One region of the Lysinibacillus sp. fkY74-1 genome, then DNA from elsewhere that is predicted to be linked to it. Evidence: riboswitches for the same ligand, from Rfam matches in the RefSeq annotation. Region 1 holds a riboswitch; the other holds the start of a gene.
What was found. Region 1 has a riboswitch for preQ1 ahead of ACE1MS_RS02145 (QueT transporter family protein). Riboswitches for the same ligand answer to the same signal wherever they lie in the genome.
Positions count from the first base shown of each region.

Region 2: it holds a riboswitch for preQ1, as region 1 does, so the genes downstream of both, queF (preQ(1) synthase) here and ACE1MS_RS02145 (QueT transporter family protein) in region 1, are expected to answer to the same signal.

Region 1 is NZ_CP170173.1:439,109-453,762, reverse strand. Features, by position in the region: gene ACE1MS_RS02155 (hypothetical protein) at 94-291, shown strand; gene ACE1MS_RS02150 (transcriptional regulator) at 641-865, shown strand; PreQ1 riboswitch class I at 1,230-1,274, shown strand; gene ACE1MS_RS02145 (QueT transporter family protein) at 1,281-1,766, shown strand; T-box leader at 1,833-2,033, shown strand; gene trpB (tryptophan synthase subunit beta) at 2,093-3,256, shown strand; gene ACE1MS_RS02135 (L-threonine 3-dehydrogenase) at 3,438-4,391, opposite strand; gene ACE1MS_RS02130 (HAMP domain-containing methyl-accepting chemotaxis protein) at 4,739-6,409, opposite strand; gene ACE1MS_RS02125 (FtsW/RodA/SpoVE family cell cycle protein) at 6,654-7,820, shown strand; gene ACE1MS_RS02120 (aminotransferase) at 8,095-9,447, opposite strand; gene ACE1MS_RS02115 (CoA-acylating methylmalonate-semialdehyde dehydrogenase) at 9,482-11,011, opposite strand; gene ACE1MS_RS02110 (amino acid permease) at 11,036-12,448, opposite strand; gene ACE1MS_RS02105 (PucR family transcriptional regulator) at 12,682-14,250, shown strand; gene ACE1MS_RS02100 (carbon-nitrogen family hydrolase) at 14,298-14,654, opposite strand, start outside.
Region 2 is NZ_CP170173.1:2,530,545-2,546,257, reverse strand. Features, by position in the region: gene ACE1MS_RS12380 (GNAT family N-acetyltransferase) at 1-19, shown strand, start outside; gene ACE1MS_RS12375 (nitroreductase family protein) at 632-1,258, opposite strand; gene ACE1MS_RS12370 (winged helix-turn-helix transcriptional regulator) at 1,385-1,756, shown strand; gene ACE1MS_RS12365 (hypothetical protein) at 1,895-2,074, opposite strand; partial or broken gene ACE1MS_RS12360 (transposase) at 2,085-2,662, opposite strand; partial or broken gene ACE1MS_RS12355 (manganese catalase family protein) at 2,977-3,102, opposite strand; gene ACE1MS_RS12350 (spore coat protein CotJB) at 3,103-3,366, opposite strand; gene ACE1MS_RS12345 (spore coat associated protein CotJA) at 3,363-3,584, opposite strand; gene ACE1MS_RS12340 (hypothetical protein) at 4,025-4,657, opposite strand; gene ACE1MS_RS12335 (hypothetical protein) at 4,802-5,275, shown strand; gene ACE1MS_RS12330 (hypothetical protein) at 5,845-6,246, opposite strand; gene ACE1MS_RS12325 (DUF4183 domain-containing protein) at 6,469-6,789, opposite strand; gene ACE1MS_RS12320 (glycosyltransferase) at 8,061-8,822, shown strand; gene ACE1MS_RS12315 (VOC family protein) at 9,013-9,414, shown strand; gene ACE1MS_RS12310 (class I SAM-dependent methyltransferase) at 9,508-10,263, shown strand; gene ACE1MS_RS12305 (hypothetical protein) at 10,355-10,507, opposite strand; gene ACE1MS_RS12300 (M13-type metalloendopeptidase) at 10,820-13,174, opposite strand; PreQ1 riboswitch class I at 13,601-13,647, shown strand; gene queF (preQ(1) synthase) at 13,770-14,270, shown strand; PreQ1 riboswitch class I at 14,293-14,336, shown strand; gene queC (7-cyano-7-deazaguanine synthase QueC) at 14,390-15,049, shown strand; gene queD (6-carboxytetrahydropterin synthase QueD) at 15,052-15,525, shown strand; gene queE (7-carboxy-7-deazaguanine synthase QueE) at 15,518-15,713, shown strand, end outside.

The DNA of each region.
Region 1 (14,654 bases):
TGCATTTTGTCGGCAATAGGACCGAAAAGAAATTTTGCCACCTTTTATAGATTTGTCTACCAATTTACTGTAAGTTGTTGGTAAGGAGGTGAGATGATGCACAAATACGAATTTACTTTACATGATGGCGCTATAATCAAAATTGAAAGTGAACGGAACGTTTTTACCACAGAAGCCGTTAAGATCAATGATGCTAACATGGTAGTTTTTGATGATATTGACATGGCGATTAATTTGCAACACGTTAAAGAGGTAGAGATGGATGGACTTTTATATGCAGTTGAAAAATAAAAAATAAGCCGTCCACAATTCAAATCTGTGGAGGGCTTATTTTTACTCTATAATTGTTGCAGTAATCGTAGGGAATCCTACATCATCTTTCCCTTTGTATACACTTAAACCGTTACTTTAGACCCTTCTTGAATTTTTGCTAATGCATAATTTTCAACCGCGTACATGCCGAATCCATCTTTCTCTGTAGTCGTAACAGTGAAAGTTCCTCCAACACCTTCAGATGAAATGCCCGTTACCTTAATTGATAATGGGCTTTTTTTATTTCCACAAATTAATACTTGTCAAAATGCGAACATCAGTTCTAAAATAACACAAACGAATGTTCTTGTTTGAGAGGTGTGGAATGATGAAAGAACAACTTATAAAAGCAATGCAGCGAAATCAATTTTTGAACATGATGTATATGGCTAAAGACGGCACAGTGTCACAAAGGCGTATCAAGATAATTAAAATTGTTGGCGGTTCCTTTCAGGCGTATTGTTTTACAAGGCAAGCCAAGCGCACATTTATGATTGATAGTGTATTGGCAGTTGTTCCAGTCATTCACAAGGAGCGTTCCGTTGTATGCTGAAACCTGAACAACGGCGACTATTTCATAAATTCTTAATTCTAGAAATGGCAGTCCAATCATTGCAACGTGATTTCCCTGTAATTGAAAATTTGTACTAAATACCGTCATTGGCTCGATATCACAGCGCATCGTCTAACTAGTTCACTTTTACTTTCACCCTACGCAATTTCAACCTTCGAAACTTTCTTTTTACGTAAGTTGTTAGCAAAAAAAATTGCTGTTCCTTCTTCTGGTGTTAGCTCTAATTCCTGATAAATTGAATTCATGAGAAATACAATGAATATTTTAGCCGCTTTATTATTTTACACATTATTTACACATAGTTATTTACAAACCCGCATGAATACTGATATGATTGCACTTGCTCTACGTGGTTCGTAACCATCCCACGAAAAAAAACTAAGGAGAAATGAATATGAAAATAAAGTTTTTAGCAGCAAGTGGTATTATTGCAGCTCTATACATTGCTGTGACGATGCTTGTTGCACCATTTGGTTTTACAGAGGTGCAGTTCCGTGTATCTGAAATTTTTAACCATTTAGTGGCCTTTAATCCACGCTTTGCCGTTGGTATCATAATTGGAGTATTTATTGCTAATATCTTTTCACCACTTGGTATCTACGACTTAGTATTTGGTGTTGGACATTCTATGATTACATTGGGTTTGTTCATTTTGATTTGTAAATTTGTTAAAAATATTTGGGCACGCTTAATCATCAATACATTCTTATTTACTTGTACAATGTTTATAATTGCCTTTGAATTGAATTTAGCCTTAGAGCTACCATTCTTTTGGACTTGGCTAACGGTGGCAGCAGGTGAATTCGTTGTTTTAGCGGTGGGTGCACCTATTATGTATATACTCAATAAACGCCTTCACTTTAAAGAGATGATTGAATAGACGAGTCTTACAAGATTCGTCTTTTTTTCTTGACAATATTCTGAAAACATTCTACAATTCTTTCTAATAAATGCGAAGAAGAAGAGTAGTAGCAAACATCGTTACTTAAAGAGAGCTGGTGGTCGGTGTAAACCAGTAGTACGTACTTGTGAATGGACTTCAGAGCAGCCTTACTCCAATGTAAGGCCGATTGGCTCCCCGTTATCGGAGTTAGAAAGCGCACATCAATTGCGAATAAAGGTGGCACCACGGTTACTCGTCCTTTTTACAGAGGATTGGAGTGGCTTTTTTTTATGAAAAAATGAGCGTAGAGGAGTCGAGAAAAGATGAGTACAGTAGCAGAGAATAAAGGATATTTCGGAGAATTTGGTGGAAGCTTCGTTCCAGAGGAGCTTCAGCATGTATTAACTATTTTGGATGAAAATTTCCAAAAATTCAAAGATGATGCAGACTTTAATACAGAATTGAATTATTATTTCAATGAATATGTCGGTCGCAAATCCCCTCTTTATTTTGCAGAAAATTTAACAAAGCAATTGGCTGGCGCAAAAATATATTTAAAGCGTGAGGATCTTAACCATACGGGCTCACATAAAATCAATAATGTATTGGGTCAAATTTTATTAGCAAAACGTATGGGAGCAAATCGCGTTATTGCTGAAACCGGTGCAGGACAACACGGTGTGGCAACCGCTACTGCCTGTGCCATGTTCGGGATGGATTGTACTATTTATATGGGGTTAGAGGATACTAAACGTCAGGCATTAAATGTATTTCGAATGGAGCTTCTTGGAGCAAAGGTAGTAGCTGTTGATAAGGGGCAAGGACGTTTAAAGGATGCCGTTGATGAAGCATTCGCTGATTTGGTGGCAAACTACGAAACGACATTTTATTTATTAGGCTCTGCTGTTGGGCCGCACCCATTCCCCTCAATGGTTAAACATTTCCAATCAGTTATTAGCCGCGAAAGCCGCGAGCAAATTTTGGAGAAAGAAGGAAAACTACCAACCGCTGTCCTAGCCTGTGTTGGCGGTGGAAGTAATGCTATAGGGGCATTCGCAGAGTTTATTGCTGATAAAAATGTTCGTCTTATCGGAATAGAGCCAGATCAAGCTGCTACACTTAACGAAGGAACGCCTGGAGAACTGCACGGCTTCAAATGCTTAGTGCTACAGGACGCAGAGGGAAACCCTCTACCAACATACTCGATTGCCGCAGGGTTAGATTACCCAGGTGCGGGACCTGAGCACAGTCACTTAAAAACAATTGGTCGTGCAGAGTATGTTACCGTGACAAATGAAGAAGTCCTAGAGGCATTTCAGGTGCTATCGAAGGTAGAAGGTATTATTCCTGCACTCGAAAGCTCTCATGCAGTTGCCCATGCACTAAAACTAGCGCCTACTCTTACAACTGATGACATTATTATTATTAATATCTCAGGTCGTGGCGATAAGGACGTTGAGCAAGTTTTTCATATGTTAAATAAATAATTTAAACCTGAAAGAGCGATTTCCTAAACCGGAAATCGCTCTTCAACTTTCACTAATGATGTAATGTCTGCTGATCTTGAAACACAAGTATAAACGAATCTATTCCAATAAGAATATATATCCCCCATTTATTTCATAAAAAAAACGGATGAAGTCTATCACATCATCCGTTCAATCGCTATTATGAAATCGCTCTTTTATGCAGTTTAATTTTTAGCTTTTCTAACATATCTACCGTCATTTTTGACAAATCGTACTCTGCTTTAAAGCCCCACTCTTTTTGTGCCGCTTCAATATTTATTGAGTTTGGCCAGCTATCTGCTATTGCCTGACGAACTGGGTCAACCTGATAGTTCATTGTAAAGTTCGGTAAATGTTTTTTTATTTCAGCTGCGATTTGCGATGGTTCAAAACTCATTGCTGTTATATTAAAAGCATTACGGTGAACAAGCTTACTACCATCGGCTTCCATTAAATCGACAATTGCCTGTAAAGCATCTGGCATGTACATCATATCCATATACGTACCTTCTTGAATATAAGATGTATACTTACCTTGTTCAATCGCTTCGTAGAAAATCTCTACCGCATAATCAGTTGTACCACCGCCAGGGGGTGTTACATAAGAAATTAAACCTGGGAAACGGACACCACGTGTATCTACTCCAAAACGGCTGAAGTAATAATCACATAATAATTCGCCAGCCACTTTATTAACACCATACATAGTTGTCGGGCGTTGCAATGTATCCTGAGGTGTGTCTTCCTTCGGTGTAGATGGTCCGAATGCCCCTATTGAGCTTGGTGTGAAGAATTGCATATTTAACTCTCGTGAAACTTCCAAAGCATTCATTAATCCACCCATATTTAAATTCCAAGCCAACAAAGGATTTCTTTCAGCTGTAGCTGATAATAGTGCTGCTAAATGCATCATTGTATCAGCACCAAAGTCCTTTGCTAAATCATGCATTCTTTGTCCATCTGTAACGTCCAATATCTCAAACGGGCCCTCAGTATGGTCAAGCTTTCTAATGTCAGTAGCAAGTATATTGTCCTCTCCATAAATACTACGAAGTTTTTCTACAAGCTCAGAACCAATTTGACCAAGTGCTCCGGTAACCATAATTTTTTTCATTTCTCAAAACCTCCACATGTGAACAATTGTACTTATGGAAAGTACAAAATATATTAACAAACATTGATTTAATAACACTTTCAATGAAATTCATTATAATGTGTTCGTTTTGAAAATACAACAATTATATTAAAAATATTCATAAAAGAAACATACTATCCCTTACTTCTCAGTATATGAACATTTTAAATTATTGTGCTACAAAAATATATCAAATACATTTGTATATTCACAGAGGACATATTTTAAAACTACCATCCAACAAGTTATTAGAGCAAATAAAAAGAATCCCCTTTGCTAACTTTACAAAGGAGATTCAATCGCCCATTAAGATATGAATGACTAAATTATATTGAAAAACGTTTAACGGCTATTTGTAGCACTTTTGATACCTTTCGTAATTCTTTAATATAATTATGGAAATGTTGCTGTGCTGTTAATTGATTGGCTGTTAAAGAAGCAACATGTTTTGTCGATACTGTATTCGTATCAGATAACGATGTCAACATAACCGCATCATCACTAACTTTTTTTGTATGATTGGCAATCTCTTGAACTGTAGAAGATACTTCCATAATATAAGGCTTGATTGTATGTACTTTTTCTAAAATTTGATCAAAACTGGAAGCCGTTTGTCCTGTTACAGTAACGCCTTTCTCGGTTGCCACTAGAACGCCCTCCATCATTTGCACTGCATAGCTTGAATCCAAATGAATGTTTTGTACAATGGATGTAATAGTTTGTGTAGAATGGACGGTTTGCTCCGCAAGCTTACGTACCTCATTCGCTACTACTGCAAATCCCTTGCCATGCTCGCCCGCTCTTGCCGCTTCAATAGATGCATTTAACGCCAATAGATTTGTTTGAGCTGTTATTCTTTCGATGACCTCTATCATTTGATCGATAGATGATGCTCGTTGAACTAAATTAAAAATGGCTGTATTGGATTTCTCGACAGCTTGCTTAATCGTCTGCATTTGCGCCAAATTGGCCTGCACAATTTCAGTACCGCTCTCCGCATCTCTAGCAGTTTTGTGGGCGAAATTTTCCACAATTTGAATTTTCTCTAATATGACCTGTACATCATTTAAAACTTCTTCTAGTGATGATGTATTGGAGGCCAACTTATTAGTAGACGCTGCTGTTGAATCTGAAATAGACTGTACATCTTTAGCTATTTTTAATGTTGTTGTAGAGGATTCCTCTGAGGACTCCTGCAATTTCCCGGTCATTTTCTCCACTTCGTAGGCACTGTCCGTAACTGTATGGAGTAAACGTTTCACTTCTGTGACCATTTGATTGTAAGAAAGCACTACCTCACCTAGCTCATCATGAGCCACATAACTTGCATTGGCAGTGAAATTACCCTGTTCAGCTTGCTTTAATAATGATTTCAATTGTCGTGTAGGTACATTGACTGCCTTTGTTGCTATAAATCCTATAATAATAACTAGCATCACAACTGTTAAACACACCCCACCAAGCAGCCAATAACCAAATTGTACATCTTCTTGATAGGACTGTTGTTGGTCTTTTGCTCGTTGAACAAGATAGTTTTGAGTTTCTTCTAATAATGTATGAATTTCCTGACTTATTGGTAGAAACGTCTGTGAATAAAATTTCTCTTGTTCACTTTGTTTCAATTGCTGGTAGCCCTCAATCTTTTCTCTCTGCTTTCCCAGCAAGGATTTATACTTATTAATTTGATGACTCATTTTTTTATCAATTTCTTGCCCTTTTAAATGGTCTAACGGCTTATCCACGTCTTTTAAAATGGCTGACATTCTTTTATAATCACCATCAGAATCAACGATAAAATCTAATTGACGTTGCGATTCCTCCAGCTCATTTAGCCATCCAATTGGAACAAGCCCCTGTTTGTAACTCTCACTTGCATGCCACGACATTTTTCTCAAATAATCCACACTAAATACACCTAGCAATACATTCGATAATACACAAACAATCATAAGTACAAGTAACTTGTCCTTCACCTTAATGAAACGAAAAAAATGCATGATCTCTGGCTCCTCCTCCAACTCTTACCAATAATGATAGTATGAAGATATAAAGCCAGTGTTATATTTTTGTAAAGATTAGACGAAGAATTAAGAAATTATGCCCACTCACTCATCCCATATAGGTAATTTACCGTACAAATCAACATGTACAAATATCCTTTATTTGCATCATGTAAATAGTTGCAACCTTCCACACATTACCAGCGTTTATAATATTAACTATAGAAAGAAGGTGTTACATTTGTCGCAGCTTAAGAAATTGGATGGAAGTTTAGTTGTGAGCCTCTTTTTCATTGGAGGTTTTAGCTGTCTTTTTGTCCATTCTAGCAGTGTCAATTTCGGACAATATACCAGTTCCTTCATTATGAAGCAATTTATCTTTTATCTCATTGGGTTTATGATCATGTTTGGGATTTCCTTACTTGATATTGAACAATTAAAAAAGATTGGATGGCCGTTTTATGGATTAGCCGTAGCATTCACTGCTGGACTCATAGTAGCACCAGAAAGTATTGCACGGACGATAAACGAGGCTAAATCTTGGTATCAAATACCATTTCTAGGCTCCCTTCAGCCATCTGAGTTCTTAAAATTCGCCTTTTTAATTGTTGTGAGTAAAGTCATTATCTCTCATCAAGAGAAAAATGGACGCCCCTCTTATCTAGCTGATTTATGGCTATTAGTAAAAATCGGACTCATCGTCCTTCCTCCATCGCTCCTTGTTTATAAACAACCCGACACAGGCATGGTTATGTTATACATGGCAATGATTCTACCCATGATACTTTTTTCGGGTATTCATAGAAAGTTACTGATTGTGTTTACGGCCATTCCTCTAGTTCTTATCAGTACAGTTGTAGTACTTTATGTCAGATTTAATGATTTTTTCACGGAAAAAATTTTAGGTGCCCTATCAGGACATCAAGTATCTCGTATTTATGGTTGGCTGCAGCCTTATGATTACATAGATTCTTCGTTTCAAGTACGCCAGGGCTTTTTAGCCATTGGATCGGGTGAATTTATCGGAAAAGGCTATCTGAATAACAATGTTTATGTACCAGAAAAACATACTGATTTTATTTTTTCTACTATTGCTGAGGAATTAGGGTTTGCTGGCGGTGCATTCGTCATTGCTTTACTGTTTTTTGTCATCTACAGGATTGTGCTTATTACAGTTGAAGCAAAAGACCCTTTTATGACATTAATGGGCGCAGGAATATCAAGCTTATTAGCCTTCCAAATTACTCAAAATATTGGCATGACCCTTGGACTTTTACCAGTCACGGGAGTTACTTTGCCTTTTTTAAGCTACGGGGGCAGCTCACTTTTGTCAAATTTCATGCTAATGGGAATTGTCATGATTATTCATAAATCCTATAAGGGGTATATGTTTAAAAGAGAAGACTAAGAGATGCAAGTAGAGAAGGATTTTCTCTACTTGCTAGATAAAAAGGGATTATTCTGATTGATTGTTCGTTTAAAAAGAAGTAATTAAAAGAATATCCCTCGCCAGGACACTTTTGATAGATAATTATCAAAAAAATTTTATAAACTACAGTTCACCTTTTTCCAGTATTATTTTACATAAATTGATTGTTATTTTATTGATTGAACCTTTTTCTGATTTCATAAAAAGGTTCTAAAAGCTCTTATTTAGAGTCCTTTAGAACCAATAGTATTTATTAAAGCTTCTTTAAACTCTCAACGACCACATCAAGTATGCGCTGAAGATCTGCTTGCACAATATTTAGTGGTGGTGATAGTGTCAGAACATTATTAAAGCCGGCTACTGTTGCCCCATTTTTCCCAATAATCACCCCTTGTTCTTTGCATGCAGCAATAACAGCATTTACCTTCTCCACTGGTAAAGGTTCTTTCGAGACTTTATCTACTACTAACTCAATCCCAATTAATAAACCTCTGCCCCGCACATCTCCTACATTCGGATGATCCTGTAAATTTTCTTGCAATGTTTGTAATGTGGCCTTCCCCATCTCCTTGGAGCGGTCGAACAATTCTTCTTGCTCTAGAATTTCAATATTTTTTAATGCAACTGCACATGCCACTGGAGAGCCCCCAAATGTATTGACATGGCGGAAATAGCCATAGGCATCTGTGCCAGTGAAAGCCTCATAAATCTCACGCTTTACGGCAGTTGCTGATAATGGTAAGTATGCACTCGTAATCCCTTTAGCCATTGTAATAATATCTGGTTTCACACCATAATTCATAAATCCAAATGGCTTACCTGTTCGACCAAAGCCACAAATAACTTCATCCACTATCATTAAAGCACCATGCTTTTTACATACTTCCTCTATGCCTATTAAATAGTTTTCAGGAGGCATAATGACGCCGCCACCTGTAATAATTGGCTCTAAAATCATGGCTGCAATCGTATCACTCAGTTCCCATGTCATCGTTTTATCGACAGCCCTTACGCTGGCTAAATCTAATGGCGCAATAGCATCATCTTCATGTTCACGGTATTGATCAGGCGGTGCAACATGGATAAAGCCAGGAGACAGAGGCTCGTATTTATATTTCCGTTCCGCTTGCCCTGTTGCTGCTAATGCCCCAAAGGAATTTCCATGGTAGGCGCGGTAGCGAGAGACAGTCTTATAGCGGGAGCTTTGCCCTTTTTGCTGGTGATATTGTCGTGCTATTTTAAAAGCTGTTTCATTCGCTTCTGATCCACTATTAGAGAAGAAAATAACGTACTCCCCACCAAGCAAGTCATTTAGTTTTTCAGCTAGCTGTACGGCTGGTAAATGTCCCTGCGATAATGGTGCATAGGCATTCTTCATCATTTGCTCATGTGCGGCATCTGCCAGTTCCTTACGTCCATAGCCCACATTTACACACCATAGCCCAGCCATGGCATCAATATATTCGATGCCATCTGTATCTATTATTCTTGCACCATCTGATTTTTCCACTACATAGGTTGCTTGTGGATTGTAGGGTTTCATTGAATGCCATACATATTGCTCATCCTTTGTTAAAACATCACTTTTAAGATTGATCTGTGTCATTGCCGAACACCCTCTCATTTATTTTTTCAGTAGATTAGCTTTTTGCATCGTTATTACTTGGGAAGGCAAAGGAGCTTGTTGCATCTTCCATTTCATCTGGCCAACGCTCCGAGATTGTTTTAGCCTTTGTAAAAAATCTCGCTTGATCCGGACCAAACATATGCCCTTCACCAAACTTAGAGCGCTTCCATCCCCCGAAATTATGGTAGCCGACAGGAATTGGAATCGGTACATTAACCCCTACCATGCCCACTTCAATCTCTTCTTGGAATTTACGAGCTGCTGCACCACTGCTGGTAAACATCGTTACACCATTACCAAGTTCATGGTCATTAATTAATTCAATAGCTTCTTGTAATGTCTCTACACCCACTACTATGCGGGCTGGACCAAATACCTCCTCTTTGAAGATAGTCATATCAGGCGTAATATTATTGAGTAGTGTTGGTCCAACATAAAAACCATTAGATGTTTCGCATACTTTAGGATTTCGTCCGTCAATGACAAGGTTTGCCCCCTCAGTAACAGCCCCATCAATATAGCTGATAATCGTTTCCTTCGATTGTTGGCTAATAACTGGACCAAAATCGACATCATCTTCTGTATAAGGACCTATCTTTAGCTGTGAAATCTTCTGCTTCAATATGTCTGTAAAACGCTGCTCGGTATCTTGACCAACAACAAGCGCTCCAGAAATCGCCATACAGCGCTGTGATGCTGCCCCGTATGCAGCACCTAAAAAGGCGTTCGCAGTTTGCTCCAAGTTGGCATCTGGCATAACAATCATAAAATTCTTACCACCACCAAAAGCAGCCACACGTTTATTATGCTTTGTTCCCGTTTGATAAATATATTCGGCTACTGGCGTAGAGCCTACAAAGGAAATGGCTTGAATCTCTTTGTTTTCTAGAAGCTCATTGACCGCTTCTTTATCGCCATTCACTACTGTCCAAATACCATCAGGGAGTCCCGCCTCTTTCCATAATTGACTTAAAAATAATGCAGAATGAGGAACACGTTCAGATGGCTTTAAAATAACAGCATTCCCTACTGCCACAGCCATACTTGTAATAGCTAAAGGGACCATAACAGGGAAATTAAAAGGCGCAATCGTTGCCACTACACCGAGTGGTGATTTGGCAGAAAAAGCATTAATATTGCCACCTACATTGACGGAATACTCCCCTTTTAGTAATTGTGGGGCACTAATCGCCATATCTACCGATTCAATCCCTCGAATAATTTCGCCCTTCGCATCCTCTTTAGTTTTCCCGCTTTCCTGACAAATCACTTCAATAAGCTCTTCCTGCTTTGTTACTAACAATTGACGGAATCGATGTAAAACCTCAACCCTCTTCCCAATGGACATCTTTTTCCATGCAGGAAAGGCTTCCTTAGCCTGTTGAATGGCCTGCTGTACTTCATCTTTTGAAGCAAGCGGTACTCTCGCTATCGTTTCACCTGTTGTTGGATTATACACATCTGAAAATCTCCCACTAGTACCAGCTACCTCTTCCCCTTTGATAAAATGTGTTAGCGTTTTCATTTTTTGTTGTACTGTCATCATTTAACCTCTCCTTACATGGGATTATTGTTCAAAATCAAATTCGTCTTTGTTAAAAATAGAGCTTGATTCATCGACCTGTTTTATCACCTTATTTCTTTGCGTAAGTAAATAAAAAATCATGACCACGGCAACGACAACACATGTAAATAGAATTTGTGAGCGCATAGACTCAATAAAGAACATGGCCATTAATAAGGCAGTTGTAGCTACTATGGTGAAATACGTTAGATAAGGAAATAGCCACATCTTCACCTTCAGTAGCTCAGGATTTTCGCGTTCAATCTTTCTACGCATTTTCAATTGTGAAAAGGCGATGATTAAATAAAGAATCAAAGTAATAGCACTACAAGAGCTTAGCAAAAACATAAATACTTTATCAGGTGAAACATAATTCATAATAACGGCAATATAAGAGAAAAATGTTGCGGCTAAAATTGCATTCACTGGTGCACCATTTTTATTTAATTTTAAAAAAGCTTTCGGTGCCTCCCCCTTCTCTGCTAAAGAAAATACCATTCGTGATGTTGCATAAAGTGCAGAATTTAAACACGATAGCACAGCTGTTAAAACAACAAAATTCATAATTTGTGCAGCGGCAGGAATACCAATATAATCTAGCACTGCTACATAAGGGCTTGTTAAAATATCAGAGGAGTGCCAAGGCAATAACGTCACAACAACTGTTATTGAGCCTACATAGAAAATTAAAATGCGCCAAGTAATCGAATTCGTAGCTTTTGTGACAGCTGCTAACGGTTCATCTGACTCACCAGCAGCGATAGCCACAATCTCTGTCCCCATAAAAGAAAAAATAACAATGACAACACCCATTAATACAGCGCCAAAGCCGTTTGGTAAAAATCCACCCTGCTCAACTAGATTCGTCAGACCAACAGCGTTAAAGTTTGGTGCTATACCAAAAATAATAAATGCGCCTAGACCTAAAAAAACTACTATACTTGCAACCTTAATAAGAGAGAACCAATATTCAAATTCGCCAAAGGCTTTTACAGAAAGAACATTTGTTAAAGTAAGTGCTACTGTTAAAAGTAAACTTAAGAGCCATAAAGGAATTCCGTCATACCAATATTGAATAATCGCCGCTGCTGCCGTTGCCTCTAATGCGATAGCAATGACCCAGAAAAACCAATACAGCCAACCAATCATAAAGCCTGCCCATGGACCAATTGCTTCATGTGCATAGTGTGCAAACGACCCACTTGTTGGATTGACAGCCGCCATCTCACCTAGCATACGCATCACTAAGATGACAATAATTCCTGCAAATATATACGACAAAATTGCTCCTGGACCCGCCAAGTTAATGACTGAGCCACTGCCCATAAATAAGCCAGCCCCAATTACACCCGCTATCGCGATCATCGTCATATGCCGTTTCTTTAATCCTCTTTGTAAATGCGTTTGTTGCTCCATATCTGACACCTCTTTTATTAGATTGGATTATCGCTTACAAAAATCTTACATGTTTCATATCGTTGAAGTAATAGACAAACTGTAAATTTCTATACAATTGTTTTAAACATAATGTAAAATAGACTAAATATTCTTAAAATATTACTTTATTTAGTTTTCTAGCTATTTAATAACAGTAAACAGCAATAATAGATAAAAAAGTCATAAAAGATGTTTCCAAAGGAGGAGCTATATTGAGCCAATTCCAACTTAAAGTACTTCATGTTTTAGACAATAAATACTTTCAGAATGCAGAGGTAGTTGCAGGTCATGAGGGGTTATTAAGAATCGTAAAGTGGGCACATGTTCTTGAAATAGTCCATGTAGATAATTTTTTAGTTGGAGAAGAGTTGGTGTTAACGACGGGGATCAGTCTTCAACATGGCATTGAAGATTTTATGACGTTTATTGAATCCTTAATTGAAAAAAATTGTGCTGCCCTTTGTATTGAGTATGGCTCTTCTATTCAAGCAGTTCCAGAAGCAATACTTGCTATTGCAAATCGTCATCAGTTCCCGATTATTGTTTTTCATGAAGCGGTTCCTTTTGTTCGCATTACACAGGATTTACATAGTCAAATTATAAATCAGCAGTATTTAATGGTTTCGACACTAGAATCCTACTCACAAACTTTAAATAAAAATACGGTGTTAGGACAAAATACGGAAGACATCTTACAAAATATGTATATCGAATTAAAAACACAAATTATGTTTTCTATTAAGGGACGGGAACCCGTCTTATATCCTAATATGACTAAAAGTAAACGTCAGCAATTATTAGCATTGAATAAATATGCTCAGCAATTTAAACATGAGCCCATCTATATTTTTGATCAGCATTATGCAGATTTAACCTTATTCCGTGAAGATGGTCTATTTTCAGAGTTTGAATTATTAATTTTAGACCGTACAGCAACAGCATTAGCACAATTATTAATGCGAGAGTTCTATATTGAGGAGAAAAAGAATATTGAGGACGCCTCAATTTTAGCTGATTGGATCGACCAAAAGCTATCCAAGGAAGAAATCTATAAATTTATCGTTTCCCACTATACCAACTTTTCACAATCTAGTGGCGTTGTCTTTATTTTGGCCACTCCTAGTACAGTCATGAAAGCGCAGGAGGATATTGTCTATAGTAAACTTTATTACCGTAATCTCTTTGAACAGCATGGCTTTATCCCGTTTTTATTCGAAAGAAAAAGCTATGTCATTTTTATTTTACTTCATGCCAAAGATTGTCGAGCGATTCGTGAAATACTAAATAGCATCTTCACCTCGCTTCCTAAAACTGAATTTTATAAAAAACAGCAAACTCAAGAGTTTCAAATAGCAGTTGGTAAAGTTGTTGCAGATGTACAAGATATCTTCAAAAGCTATCAAACTGCTTTAGAAACATTATATATTTGCCGCAAGGTGCAAGCTTCATCATTCTTTTACGACGATTTGCATTTGTATCATTTAATCTATAAATTACAAATGCAGGTGAATTTAAAGGAAGTTATAAATGACTATTTACAGCCAGTTATTGAGTATGATGAAAAATATAACAGCAAGCTCCTTGAAACATTACAAGTCTATTTACAATCAAACGGCTCCAAGCAGCAAACGGCTAACCAATTGTTTATTGTTCGTCAAACACTGTATCACCGCTTAAAAAAGCTTGAAAGTTTACTCGGAGAAAATTTCATGAAGGGTCATAATCGCATCACTCTAGAATTTATGCTCCTTGCAAACTCCTTAATTGATGACAAGAGTTAAAAAATAGGCACGTTCAAGAGGCCTCTCCCCTTCAACGTGCCATCTCATTATCCTTTCACCACAACATCTTGATAAAGTCCTGGTCGACGATCATCGTATACAGGAATTCTTCCACGTACTTCATCAACTATGGAGAAATCCACATCAATTACTGCAACTTCCTCGTCTTCAGCACCAACCCAAAGCACTTCACCCCATGGCTGAATAATCATCGATTGCCCATTAAAGTTTTCTACTTTTCTCGAAATACGGTTAACTGCTATAACAAAGCATTGGTTTTCAATCGCTCGCGCTTGCAGCAATGTTTTCCAATGATCAATTCTAGGTGTCGGCCATTGAGCTGGTACAAACAGCACCTTCGCTCCTTGGAGGGCATGTGCACGTAACCACTCAGGGAAACGAAT
Region 2 (15,713 bases), 2.1 Mb from region 1:
TGCACAAATTTTTGGTTAGAGATATCAATATCCTTTGTTCATGTAACGTTTGGAACTAATATAAGGGGAAAAGGTAATATGGTAAAAAAAATAAAGAAAGTGTGGTCTTAGGAAAAAATTGATGATTACTTTGATTCCAAAACGGATCATTATTTAACTATTTATAATGGGATAAAATAGTATTGGATTGTCCAACTGCACCTTAAAAAAACCGAAGTTGGCAATGAATTATGATAATAGGACATCAAAGTCAAAATTAGAAATTCTGTGGGAAGATGAAAAGACTAGTGTTTGTGAAGCTAACACTTTCTACGATTCTGATAACGGGTTAGAACTAGATGATGATAATTATGAAGAATATGATGTTGCACTAGTTAAAGATGTGTTGAATGATTTTCAAAATTGAAATGGCAACAGGTGAAAATAAACCTACACGTATTAAGATAGAGAAAACAGGAGAAGTAATTTTTGACTGATTTTCTTGCAATTATTGAAAGAAAAATGTTATTACAGGGCCCAGGCACTCAATAAATCTTGAGCCTGGGCATTTTTTCCACAAAAGCGCCTGGTCTATTTGTGGTTTTTCTTAAGATTACCTATTTCGACTATCTAATTTAGGCTCTAAAAAGCACTATATTATTTCGTTTTTATAAATTATCTCATTTACATTGTGTCTTACGGTTTTGTGACCAGCCTTCGTCCCTTTACCAATCGCTATTAGCATAACATCTAAATATCTTTCAGAAATATTTAAGGCGTCTTTTAACTTTTTAGAATCATAGCCTGACATAGTAATTGTGTCAAAGCCCGCTTCATTTGCTAACAAGATTAATGACATTGAGGCAAGACTTACATCTCTAGTTAATTCTATCTTTAAATCTTCAGTTGATTTATTTTTATAATAATTTATCGCAGCATGCGCTAGATAATCTCTTAGAGATTCGTCAAAATAACCTGCTTGAAAGCCTTCTTCATGTATCCTAATAATATTTTCTTTATCGAATGCCTGATAATCTCCCAACATAACAATTAAAGTTGAAGCTTCTATTACTTGTTGCTGATTAAAAGCTATAGGCAATATTAAATTTCTTAAGTCAGGTTCATCAATTATTAAGTAACGTGTAGCTTGGATATTATTCCCATTAGGGGATTTGCTTGCAGTCTCAACTAAAGAAGTTATAATTTCTGAACTAATTTTATAACTTGGATCATAATGTCTAACTGAACGTCTTTTTTCCAAAATATTTTTTACACTCATGATATCACTCCATAATTTTTATTATTTCTTGCAGCTTTAATTATAGTAAGCAATAATAAATAAGAAAATAACGCACAAAAAAGTGGTATAGCTACTTTTTTGTGCCTATTTAGGGAGAGAAAGCATATGGTTAAATATAATACTGGCATCAATATTTTTATGAATATTGCAGGTGGAAAATGGAAGTGTTTAATCCTCTTTTTTTTGAGCCAAAAATCTGTAAGAACAAAAGAATTTTATGAATTCATACCAGGAATTACACAAAAAGTTTTAACAGATCAATTGAAACAACTAGAAAGAGATGGGCTTGTACAACGAGAAATATTTAAAGAAGTGCCACCAAAAGTAGAGTACAGCTTGACTGATTTAGGTAAGTCATTTGTACCAGTTTTAAACACAATGTGTGAATGGGGGAATAAGTATGCATTAATGAATGGTATAGATAAAGATCAAAAAATTGATTGTCATACATTCATTGCAAACGAAGTAAAGTCGTAATTGCTAAAAATTGTATCGTTTAAAGGGTGAAATTTCTGAAGTTACAAATAAATAACCCGGTGCTCATTTAATTGAGCACTGAGTTATTTTAAGCGCTAAACTACTAATTCATACTTGAGAAAAAGGCCATGACCCGTTTCATAAATGTAATACTAAAAAAATGCAAAATAATGAAAACAGACCACCTAGAAAAGTGGTCTCAGACTGTAGACAAAAGTCATCGAGAAGTTTATTGTCGATGGCTTTTGTCATTTTTCTTTCTCTTTCATTTTCAATATCTGGTAAATCATTGCTGTATCCAACATACTCTTCGAGCATAGAGGCTCTCTTAAGCTGTCTGCCACGTCCAAGTAGCTAGTTTCTTTAAATTCATGGCAGCAAAAGTAAGCATCGCTTGCATGGACCATTTTTTTAGACCTCTTAAGGTTGTCCATCGCATACCATGCTTTTCTTTTGCATCCGCAAAGACACGCTCAATCGTTTCTTTGCGCTTGGCATAAATTTGTTTGATGTCATAGGAATGGCGTAAATGTTCAGCTTCCTCCACATACGACGCCCAAATATGACGTTGAATGAGTTTTTGATGATGCTTACTTTCTGTACATTGGGAAAGGCTTGGACACCTCGCACAAATCAAAGGATTCGATTTATATTGGCGATATCCTTCCTTCGTCGTTGTCGTATTCTTCAATATCTGCCCTTTATTTCTTTCCATTCTTCCTTTTCAAACTTCTCCATGGGAAGGGGCTTTTTTCCGTGTTCTTCACGATCCATATTTAACTCTAATGGAAGTTTTTCTTCATAAGCCCGTGTTTCTTTTCGCACAACCTTTTTATCATACTTTCGTTTATTCACACTCGCTTTCACATGCGTGGAATCGATAAATAAATGGTCTGCATGGAGCATTTACTTTTCAACACCCTATGTAGATGGAGTACTTTATGTAGAAGTTGATGGGAACGAAGGGCGGCGACTCCTGCGGGAAAAGCGGGAAAGTCGAGATCCTGGACTGAGCGAAGCGAGGGAAGCAGCTCGACCCCGCCCGCGGAAAGCGTCCGCCCGTAGTGGAAATCAACGGCTTTACTTTATTTCATTGTAAAAGAAAAAAGAAGACTGTAGGCAAACTCTCAAATTTTTTGAGTTTGTCTACAGTCTGAGACCACCTAGAAAAGTGGTCTACTACATTTTTAGAAAATTTTCTTTTGATTTCTGTCATCCTTTAAAATTTCTAGAGCTGCAGCTAATTCCCCATCAGCATCACCATATTGCTCCGTTAAATACTTTGCGAGCATGGGATTACATGTACTAACCTTAACCGCAAAAATTATTCCTCCCGGACTCAGAATTTATACTTGCCATGGCCAAGGTGTATCAACCCAATTGAAAGGATAATCAGAATAACTTCTTCCAAAATTCATTAATGGACCAAATTTTTGCTCAAATTTGACTTTAAGTTTCATACTTTTTTCAGTGTTTTCATTAAATTGCTTAATGGCATCATAGTCATCGGGATGAGTATCCAGATATAAGTTTAATTCAACAATGACAAAATCGATCGCTTGTATTTCTTCAAGTAGGGTATAAAATTCGGGTGGCATCTTTTTACTCACTTTTCATCCCTCCTTTTTGGTGGTGGGTAGGGACTAAACAATTGAGGCCATAAAGTTCCGGCTAGAAGTGCTTCTTGAGGGGTTGGGAATTGAGGTAATCCGGGTGGTTGAAAGCCCATATATAATTGTGGTGGTGTAGCATAAACTTTAACTTTTATAGGTGGACATGGATCGAATGGGCCGATATAAGGTTTCCAATACTTATATTGTGAAGACATGATATCCTCCCTTCTATAATCATTTGCATCAGTGCAATATATGGGGAGGCGATAAGTATTATTCTGAAGAAATAAAGATATTTCAAAAGAAAGTCCTAAACCATTAAACAATTTTAAATTAAGTAGAGATTTTCAAACACCTGCCATATAATACTTATTATGCTAACCGATAATCTGGGGTACAAACTTCAATAACGGTCGTACACCCCCACTTGATTTACTTTTACAAACATTGATTTAACAATATCCTCTAGAATTACTTTAATGCGCCATTCTCTTATGATTGTGCGCCACAATGGACAATAATTATTCTATTTTAATTAAAATGAGTATGCTTGAGTTGCTTTTATTTTACGAAGTCATTAAAAACCCAACTACAAACAGATTGTAGTTGGGTTTTCGTAGCAGGATATTCATAGCTTGTACTGCTAAATAGCTACTTAATTTTTATACATTAATTCAGTATACGTATCACCAATTGGAGTTGCAGTTTCAGTTATATACGTGTTGATGATTGTACCCATAGGGTTTTTCACTACATTTTTTACTTTGTGGTAAATAACGTCTTTTCTAACACCAACTCGGACATATTTATTAGGGTATTGCGATTCATAAGTCCTTGTAGAAGTAAAGCTATGTGAAAATGAAATACCGAACGTCGATGAACCTTGTGCAAAGGAGCCGTTTATACTCCAAGTGATGCCACCAGCAATGGATACACTTTTCACTTTATCCCAACCTGGTGTAGCAGGGTGGTAACCAATAAATGCCCGTGAAACAGTATATTTTTCAAGTGTAGTCTGTGTTGTTTGATTACATGTAGCACATAATAGTTGTTTGCTGTTATTCAGATAGGATTGATAGTCTGCTTCTGATTCAAACAGAATCATGCCGCCGTCTTCTGTTGTTATGCTATACCTATTATCTGTCACTAATTCTAATTCCTCAAAGGGTAGTAATTCTGAATCACTCTCGGCTGCATGGACTAAAAGGCTACTGCAACTAAACACTAAAAATAACACAAAGCTAAAGAGTAACGAACTAAGTAACTTATTTCCAGTTATTGCTGTCATCTTTTAACAACCTCCCCTATATTTGTAATTAAATTTCCATTATATACTAAGTGGCAATATTTGTATATAGAAGGTTTGCTTATTGTATAATATGTAAGTATTAACCAATGTTATTAAATTTTAAGAGAAGGTGGAATAAGAGTCGTGAAAAAGAGGTTAACATTTTGTGCTTTACTCGGATTATTGTTGATGCAAACGGCTTGTAGCTATGGAGTAAATGTTAACTACGAAGAAGTGAGCAATCCTGAAATGGTAATTTCCGAAAATACAAAATTGGAGAATGTAAGAGTACTAGAACTGGATATTAATCATGAAGAAAGTAAAAGGGTTCTTAACACATTTGGAGATGATTTAAAGGATGGAATTTATGCTTACGACAAGAATAAGCATAAAACATATATTTTGATAAATTCAACTACTAGGAATTACTCTGATTACTCGTTTAAATTTGATAAGGAAAAGAAAATTTTAACTCTTACCTATACAACGACAGAAGGAAGTAATACAAATAAAAAAACGCTATTTCTGTTAGAGAGTTATAAGAAGAATCCATATAATGAAATCAAACTCGTTAATAACGGGAACGATGATGGATTCATCGGAGTGTATACGCAGTAAACCATATTCAAAAAACATTTTATGTTGAGTTCAGGTACCAAAAAGATTATTCCTCCAACAGAAATACCCTGTATATTTCTACACAGAAAGAGGTAATGAATACATAGAAATGTACGAATTGTTATAGATAAGTGAAACAAACGTAACATGCCTTTGCTGATGCACGGAACTTGGAGTTTCCCCATCTCACGGTAAAGGGTGGGCTTCTACAAAACCAGTAAGACACAGATATATTGAGTTTTGCTGGTTTTGTTCTATTGGTGATAATTAAATTTTTGAACGGAATGAAGAATTACTCCATCTAATGGAGGAAGGAGGTGGAAAGGATAAAATTTGAATTAGAAAGGCACGCAATACACAAAGGTATTTCGATTTCACGAGATGAGTAATACGAAGTGGAGAGAACACAATTTGAAGAATATAATGGAAAAGCAAAAACTTATTTGAATTATGATGCCAATCCCATGGGGGAAAATATTGAACTGAATATTCCTTTGCAATAAGAAAAAGATGTTCAAAAAGGCTCTCCTTTCTAGACATCTTTTTTATTACATCATTTAGTAGATGCATTAGGATTGATCAAAGCTGCCTAGAACCATAAAATCTACAACAACACCACTTACTGGATTTTCTGACCCTAATACATTAATGCCTAATACTGTTACACCGCTAATATTTGTCACATTTGCAGAAACATATTTTGCGGCAATATTCTTCTCTCTCATTTGTACCCGAGGTCTTAAATTAATGGTTGTATTTGTAGAGTATACGCTTGATACTGCGAAATCAATAGTTGTTAACAAAGGATTGCCACTCGCTATTGCATTGTCTGTGAAATAAAAAGTAGCGATACCATTTGCATCTGATGTAGCTTGTCCATAAATAACGCGCTTTTCTTTTTTAGGAATCGACTCTCCAGCTTTAAATACATGTAATAATGTTGGTGCGAGTTTAATAATTTCAATGCTCATAAACATTCTCCTTCGTTAAATAGTTTCGTACCCATCCTAATTATTTATGAATGATGCAATGCTATTCTATGAACTTTTTATTAGTTTATTACTTTTTTAAATCAGTTATTAAAGTGCATAAGAAAATTAAAATTTTGCTGTAGTGGCAATGCCTTGAAGTATTTGAAGGGTCACTTGGGATGTAGTGACCCTCGAACAAAAGGAATGTGAATTAATAACTCATTACGTTTGTGTAACTAATTCTACTGCTTCGATTACTAAAGGTGTACCTGCAGTAAGCGTGCCTGTAACGCCATTAAATGTTAATTCTGTCGCAGAAACTGTATAGGAGCCACCTTCTTGTAATACCCCATTAATATAGAAATTATAGTAGCCATTAGTTACTACTGGGAAAGCAGTAGCGGCATTTCCACTATCGTTTAAAAAGGCAGTTGCAGCAATAGTTGTGCCATCTGTGACAGTTAAATTGGCTGCTAAAATATTAAAGAATTTAGTCGAAGTTCCTGTAACATTTACATGAATATTTATAATTGAAAGTGCCATTTTTTCACCTCCTTCCAAAACAATAATATTTACTGAAAAACTTCAAATTCATTTACCTATCCAATGAGATTTACGGGTTTGTTATACGGGTGAAAAAAGTTGATTATTTTCACAGTGAAACATGTAAGTTTTTAAAAAAATACATCTTATCTTATTTTCATTAATAGTATATGAATCGAATATGGAAGATGATTGGTAATGTGTCTATTAAAAAAAATGAATATAGGATTAAAAAATAATGGGAAATGGGAGGCAGTCGATGGCCGAACACTACATAAACACGCGCGAGGCAAGACAAAAATGGCTGGCCGATAGATACAACATTCTTTTGGAAATTTCCTATCGACTATTATTGAAAGGCAATATGATGAGGGTAAGAATACTACTCGGATGCTTGAGTAAGTCAAGGATTATGATGAAATCAGTCGTCTAGTGTTAAAAGAGGAGACTAAACTTGTCATTTCTTGCGCTTACCCGGGAAATTATTTTTTTATTTCCTAGCTAGATAGCTTTTCACAAGGGAAATATAATACATCATCATGGGGGAATGAAATCATATCGACAAAGAGGAAATAGTCATGATCGTCTATTTCCTGTCTATTTATCTGTTGTTAACGTGTGATCTGCTTATAACCGCACTTTCTACAGGAGCAGTGAACTTTACATTTGCTCAATTCACCACGTTCTCATTCTCCCGTAGCATACTATTCTATTTAATGGCCCATTTCTTTTGAATAATTCGTACTCTTTGATGGCAAAAAATAGATTTTGAATGGGCTTTGATCCCAATTAGCTCTCTTGAGAAAGCAAGCTTGCAGGTGTTCAAGTTCAAGGGATGTGTTGGCACGCACTTCAAGCTTGTGTAGCTGATATTCTACACGAATCTTTTCATCTCATCATTTCCTCTTGATTAAAAACGCAACAGCATCACTTCAAGGGGGTTATGCCTTTTGGTTTTGCAGTTTGTTGTAAATTTGAACTCAGAAGCTTATTTACATAATGTTCTAGAAGGTGACGAAAGGAAATTTAGGCGTTCTGAAATGTGGGAAAAGGAAAAACTTATGTTGATAAAGACTTCTAATTTTTTTATTTCTACAATACATAATAATTAGAAAAAAATTCAAATTCTAACTAGCTGAGACCATTAATTCAATGAGATAATAATTAATGGGTAGGTTTGGAAATAAAGTGAATAGGTAGTGCCACTTTGATTTTATTTCCATGTTATTCACTCTTATGTAAGTTACTGTTAGTTAAAGGGGAGATTTTACATGAATGAGAAGGAGAACGTTTTAAAGGAAAAAAATAAAGAGGATATAAAATTTTCAGTTGTAATACCCGCGCATAACGAAGAACAGTACATTGGAAAATGCATAGAATCCATATTAAAAGCTTCCAAGCCATTTGAACATCAAGTGGAAATCATTGTTGTATTAAATCGATGTACAGACAGAACGGAGGATATTGCAAAATCGTACAATTGTATCGTATTAGAGAATAACGACAAGAACCTCTCTAAGATAAGGAATGCTGGTGTTGAGATAGCAAGAGGTGAAATCATCGTAACGATTGATGCAGATACACGGATGAATGACCATGTGTTGTTAAAGGCAGAGGAGTATTTAAGCTCTGGAAAATACATTGGCGGTGGAGTTACAGGGAAGTTTGAGAGAATGTCTTTAGGAATTTTTGTTTCAGCTATGTTATTGATTGGTCCATTATTCTTTAAATATGGAGCCATATCTGTGGGAATCTTTTGGTGTAATAAAAAGGATTTTAAATCGATTAATGGTTTTAATGAAGAAATGCTTATGGCAGAAGATGCGGATTTTGCTAAACGATTAAAAATGTGGGGAAAAAAGAACGGGAAAAAATATGGGACAATTCAAAATGGAATGATCACATCAAGTAGAAAATTTGATAAAAATGGGGATTGGATTTTACTTAAGCGTCCGACAATCATCCTAGCCTACCTAAAAGGAACAGACCGAAAATATGCGGATGAAGCTTATTATGAAAATCAGGATAGATGAATGATCTTAAGCTAGAGGTTAAAATGAGAGATAAAAATAAAGAAACATTTGTGACGTTAATCCTCCATCGATTAACGCTTTTTTTTTGCTGTGATAGTGATGTTGTAATAGATAACTAATAAAGGTGAATAGTAGGGTGAGGTAGAATTCTAAAGTATATGGAATGCTGGATTGGAAGGAGAGTGTATGAATGATTATTTCTAACAATAGTACCCCAATTAAAAACAGAGTGGGTGCTGTGTTTGTTCCAGTTCGTAACTTAGAGAAGGCAATAGAATGGTACAGGAAAATATTTGGTTTGGAGGGGGGAGAAGAACATTTTGGGCATTTATTCGTGGCACCCATGGAAGGAACGGCTGGGTTAATTTTAGATGCTATGCCAATGTGGAGAAAAGAGGATGGAGATATTGCCACCTACCAAGTTCCATCCATTCAGTTTGTGACGGACGATATCCAAGCTTCTTATCAATTTATGAAAGACAATTATGTTGAACTTTTAACAGAAATACAGGATGATTTTTATTTTGTGTTCAAAGATTTAGAAGGAAATGTATTAATGGTTTGTAAAAGTGTTGGAGCTTCGGAGGGCTAATAAAGTGTGAGTGATAATGAATTTTGGTAAGGTATGATCCTTATCTCCTTATCAAAACATTAAAGAAAATAGTGTGGGGAGGAAGGGTGTACAGTGAAAACAACTGAAAATTTTACGGACAAGGCCGAAATATATGCGAAATATCGCCCTAGTTACCCTAATGAATATATTGATTATTTGTTTTCAGCAAACCAACTTAAAGGAGAACAGACGGTGGCAGATATTGGTTCAGGTACGGGGATATTGAGCCGTCAGTTACTTGAAAAAGGGATGAATGTTATTGGTGTGGAGCCAAATGACGACATGAGAAAGATGGCTGAGGAGTCTTTAAGCTTCCATTCTCGTTTTAAATCAGTAAAAGGAACTGCTGAACATACCACATTAAAAGGCAATAGTGTTGATTTAGTAACTGTGGCACAGGCATTTCATTGGTTTGATAAAAAAGCTTTTAAAATGGAATGTCAACGGATATTAAAACAAAATGCAAATGTTGCTCTTGTGTGGAATAGTAGAGATTTAACTAGTCCAATTATTCAAGAGAATGCAGCAATTTGCCAAAAGACCTGTTCGAATTTCAAAGGATTTAGCGGTGGAATGGAAGATACTCCAGCAATTTTTAACAGCTTTTTTAAGGATGGAAAGTATGAGCTTATAAAGTATCAAAATGATTTGATTTTTAATTATGAGGATTTCTTGGGAAGGAATTTATCAGCTTCGTATGCTCCAAAAAAACACGACGACGAATATGAAAATTTCATTTTTCTCCTGTCGGGGTTATTCGAAAAATACAGTAAGAATGGACAAATTGTTCTTCAGAATATAACACGAAGCTATCTAGGTAATGTATAAATAGCCAATAGAAGGGGGTTCGTTTAAGGAAATACAAAAAGCCCCAATATACAGCTTTTTAAAAGGATATTGGGGCTACGTTCCACATTAATTATTTATTCTTTTCATTTATAATTTGACTGAAATCTATTTCCTCTGCGAACTCTTCTCTGTTTTTACGCTCTCTGTTAGCATTTTGATTTTGATTCTGTTGTTTTTTGTTGTCTTGCGTTTTATTATTTTTATGTTTATTATTACCCATCATCATCTCACCTCCACCATTAGTGTGGGTGAAAGATGTTTTTTTATCCCCTTAAAGTACATGAAGTGATGATAGGTAATATTTAGAGAAACTTTTACTCGTTTGTTTTAGTAGGTAAGCCAAAATGATAAGGTTGCTAATATGGATAAATTTAATGCATGAAATATTGAAACAAAAGACAGAATTTAATCTAAATGTATAGATTAAATCTGCCTTTTTGTTTTAACAGCAACAATCTTAGTAAAGCGCCATACTCTTTCTCTAGACAGTCACTTAACTTTTTTATAGGGATGTAAGAGCTATTGAATTAGCTGATTACCAGATGGAAACTCGATCTTTCGGAGCTACATACATGCCATCTCCAGGCTTAATTCCATAGGTGTCATAGAATTCCTGGAAGTTTACAATCGTGCGGTTTACCCGAACTTTATTGGATGAATGTACATCATTTTTGCTCAAAATTGCTGCAAATTCTTTTGTTGTTGTGGATTTCCACATTTTTGCATTACTTTCGAAATATGCTTTAAAATCTGGTTTACTCATTTGAGAGACAACCTGCAGTGAAGCCGCCATTCCACCTAAATCAGCGCCATTCTCGCTTAATGTAAGCTGACCGTCATTCAAAACACCAGGAATAATCTCAATGGCATTATAAAACTCAATCAGCTTTTGGTTTTTCTCTTCGAATTTCTTAAAGTCTTCTTCTGTCCACCAGTTATTTGCATTTCCATTTTCGTCGTATGCAGATCCATTGTTATCAAATGCATGGCTGATTTCATGACCAATAATCATGCCAATGGCACCATAATTTTCTTCAGGTTTAGCGTTAATATCATAAAAAGGCGCTTGAAGAATACCAGCAGGGAACGTAATTTCGTTATTAAGAGGATTGTAAAAAGCATTAACGGTATAGACACTCGTTACCCATGCCGTTCTATCTACTGGTTTTCCTAGCTTAGCTTTTGTGTTATCAATGTATGCTTTGGTTACTGTGAAGGTATTAGAAAATAGCGAACCACCTTCGTCATATGTCTTGATAGTTACTTTATCTAATGTCGTATCCCACTTATCTGGGTAACCGATTTTAACAATCATTGTATCCAGCTTTTTAATTGCTTTAGCTTTTGTTGTTTCTGACATCCAATCAAGGGATTTGATTCTTTCCTCATACGTAGCAATTAATTTATCTACCATTTGTTCAACATCTTTTTTAGCTTTTGGTGAAAAATGTTCTTCGGCGAACAGTTGCTCCAAGTATCCGCTCATTGTGCTAGTTGTCTTAGCTATTGCGATTTCCTTATCTGTTTTTACGCCTGAAACTCCATATAACGTTGCAGAAAACTCATTAGCAGCATCTCCGAATTCATCTGACAACAGACCGCCAGTTGCCATAAGGAGCTGCAATTTAGAGTAAGCTTTCAGCACATTAAGGTTCTTTTCATTCAAGAGCTCCGCGCCTTTTTGCGCCAGCTTCACATCAAATACGATGACTTTATCAACACTGTCAACTTTCATCGAATTTAAAACTTGTTTCATATCTACTGTTTTGAACATGCTGTTAAATTGCTCGATTGTATAAGGGTTATAGTATTTCTTAACGTCGCCTTGTTCATGAGGGTCAAGTGATACGGAAGCTAAGCTTTTTTCCATTTCATAAATTTTCTCTGCTAGAGCAATTGCCGTAGATTCTTTTTCGCCCGATAGTACTAATAGTCTGGTCATATACTGAATATAGGCTTTTTTCGCGTTAGAGTCTTCAGTTACAAAACTGTTCTTATCCAAACCAGTAGCTAACCCAGTGTAATACAAAGCATTTTCACTGCTATTCTTTGCATCGTTCATAATGGCAAAGCTGAATAGTGAGCTTATACCTAATTCTTTCTCCAAATGAAGATCTGCTTGCACAAGTTCAGCAAGAGTTTTAGCTTCATCAATTGCTTTTACATATGTTTGAATGGGCTCAATTCCTTGTTTATTTCTATTGTTTGTATCCAATGCTGTCGAATAGAAATCGGCAATTTTCTGCTCTTTTGATCCTTTTGCAAATTGTTTGCCAGAGAGCTCATCTATTATCTTTTCGATTTTATCAGTATTCTGTTTTTGAAGCTCAGAAAATCCGCCGCCCATGATTTCTCCGACTGGAATAGTCGATTTATTTAACCATTCCTTATTGATGGCTTCATAAAAATCATCGTTTAAATGGGAACCTTTAAGTGTCCATATTCTGGCAATCAGGTTTTGGAATTCATCGATAGTAATTTCTTCATTTGCTCCTAATGTACCGTCAGGGTTGCCTGTCAGTATGCCTGCTTTAGTCAGTTTATCGATATCTTTCTTAGCCCATGTAGGTACATCAGTATACTCAACTCCAAATGTGCCACTGCGAAGATCATTTCCAACAGGCTTTGGCAATTCGCCGAATGCTCTGCTCAACATAACTAAAGCTTCAACTTTCTTCGCTGGCTCATTTTCTCGTAAATCTTTGTTTTTAGAGCCTTGTATAATTGCCTCCTTATTTAGTCCTGGTTGATAGGTATCTGCAGCTATCAACAAGGTTTTAACAATTTCTCCTCTTGTCGCAGGTGGTGACTTTTCATCAGCATACACCGCTACACTTACGGACAGGACCATTATGACGGTCATGAGTAAGGATAAAAACTTCTTTTTCATGTTCGTGCTCCTTCACAGTAAATTTGTATAAATTAAGGTAATTGGGTAGATTTTAGAATTTCTACCATTTGTCCATTGTAGTTGATTTATTTCAGTTTGAAAATATGTTAGGAGCTTTTTCATTTTAAGGGAGCATTATCTAGCTAATTTTGCGCTAATAGAGCTGAGAAAGGTCACTTCTAACCGACTATAATAGTATTACTTTAGAGTGGATTATAGGATTTAAGTAATACTACACTCAGGTTTTATTTTTTACGAATAGTAATGAAACTATGCCCAGCTAAGATTTTATGAGCTGCTAAAATATAGCCTAGAATGACAGTGTAATTTCAGAAGAAGCAATTCTGGGATTTTGTATGAAAAAATCTATTTGACGTTTCGTACTATTTTTCGTATTATATGGAGGAAAAGAATGCCCGAACTTGATCGGGAGAGGTTCATAGCTGATACCCTCTATAAAAAACTATGGAAACATGACAATTTGCCATGTCCATATCGGACGTGGCTTTTTTATGTTTAGACGTATGTTTTAATAGATGAATTGGTAAAGCCTCTCTTGAAAGTGTTGGGAAACATTTTACAAGGAGGTTTTTTTATGTCTGGTCGAAGTCATGAAGAAGGACTAAAGGATTTAACATTATTAGGTAATCAAGGAACGAACTATTCATTTGAATATGCACCTGAGGTATTGGAGGCAGTAGATAATCTTCATTCCAATCGCGATTATTTCGTTAAGTTTAATTGTCCAGAGTTCACTAGTTTATGCCCGCTTACCAATCAACCTGATTTTGCAACGATGTACATCTCGTATATTCCAGACAAAAAAATTGTAGAGAGTAAATCACTAAAGTTGTATTTATTCAGTTTTAGAAATCACGGTGATTTCCATGAAGATTGCGTTAACATCATTATGAATGACTTAATTACATTGCTTGACCCTCGATATATCGAGGTTTGGGGGAAGTTTACGCCACGTGGGGGGATTTCAATCGATCCGTGGTGTAACTATGGGAAGCCAGAGACTAAATATGAAGAAATCGCAAATTACCGTTTAATGAACCATGACCTTTATCCAGAAAAAATTGATAATCGATAACGAGAAATTAGTTAGTCCAATCAAAAAAGAGGTTTTTAGCTACCCTCTTAAAAAAACTAAGGAGAAAGCAGCACCTTTTCTTAGCGTGCTGTTTTTTCCATCAAAGGGAGTTTTTATAGATGAAGCAGGAGAAAGCAATTGTTGTATTTAGTGGAGGTCAGGATAGTACAACTTGTCTGTTTTGGGCAAAAGAACGTTTTGCAGAGATTGAGGCCGTGACTTTTAATTATGGACAAAGACATCGCCTTGAAATTGAATGTGCGGAACAGATAGCAGAGGAGCTTGGTATTAAGCATCACATACTTGATATGACCCTCTTAAATCAGCTTGCTCCGAATGCATTGACACGACAAGACATTAAAGTGGAAGACGGTCAAAATGGTGAGCTTCCATCGACATTTGTACCTGGACGAAACCTTCTTTTTCTTTCATTCGCTGGTGTTTTAGCAAGTCAAATAGGAGCCAAGCATATTGTAACTGGTGTATGTGAAACGGATTTCAGTGGATATCCGGATTGCCGAGATGTTTTTATTAAGTCCTTGAATGTAACGTTAAATTTATCGATGGATAATTCCTTTGTGATTGATACACCGTTAATGTGGCTCAATAAAGCGCAGACATGGGAGCTTGCCGATCAGTTTGGGGCTCTAGAATTTGTTCGGGAAAGAACATTGACTTGCTATAACGGAGTAATCGCAGATGGTTGTGGGGAATGCCCCGCATGTAAACTGCGAAAAAAAGGGCTTGATGAGTATCTAAGCTATAGGAAGGAGTTTTAAGCATGTCAGATTTTAAAATCGTCGATAAGCTCCAAAAAATAGGGGTAGATATCCAAAGTAATCAATTGAACTATCATGCTAAGCGTGTGCTTGTAAGCAAAGAATTTACCTTCGATGCTGCTCATCATTTACATCATTATGAGGGCAAATGTAAAAACCTACATGGCCATACTTATCGTGTTGTATTGGGACTTAGTGGATATACAGATGAACGCGGCTTGATGATTGATTTTGGTGATATCAAAAGAATATGGAAACAAAAAATTGAGATTCATCTGGATCACCGTTATTTAAACGAAACGCTTCCACCTATGAATACCACAGCAGAAAATATAGTTGTTTGGATTTACGATACCATGGTAGTGGCCTTGCGTGATGAGCAAAGAAATAATGGTGCGCGTGTAGAATTTATCAGACTATATGAAACTCCAACAAGCTATGCAGAAGCGAGACGGGAGTGGATGGAAGTTGAGTAAGATACCTGTTGTCGAGATCTTTGGACCGACAATTCAAGGCGAGGGAATGGTAGTGGGCCAAAAGACCATGTTTGTAAGAACGGCTGGCTGTGATTATTCTTGTTCGTGGTGTGATTCGTCGTTTACGTGGGACGGTAGCGGAAAGCATCTTATTGTTCAAATGACAGCGGAAGAGATTTGGGCAGAGT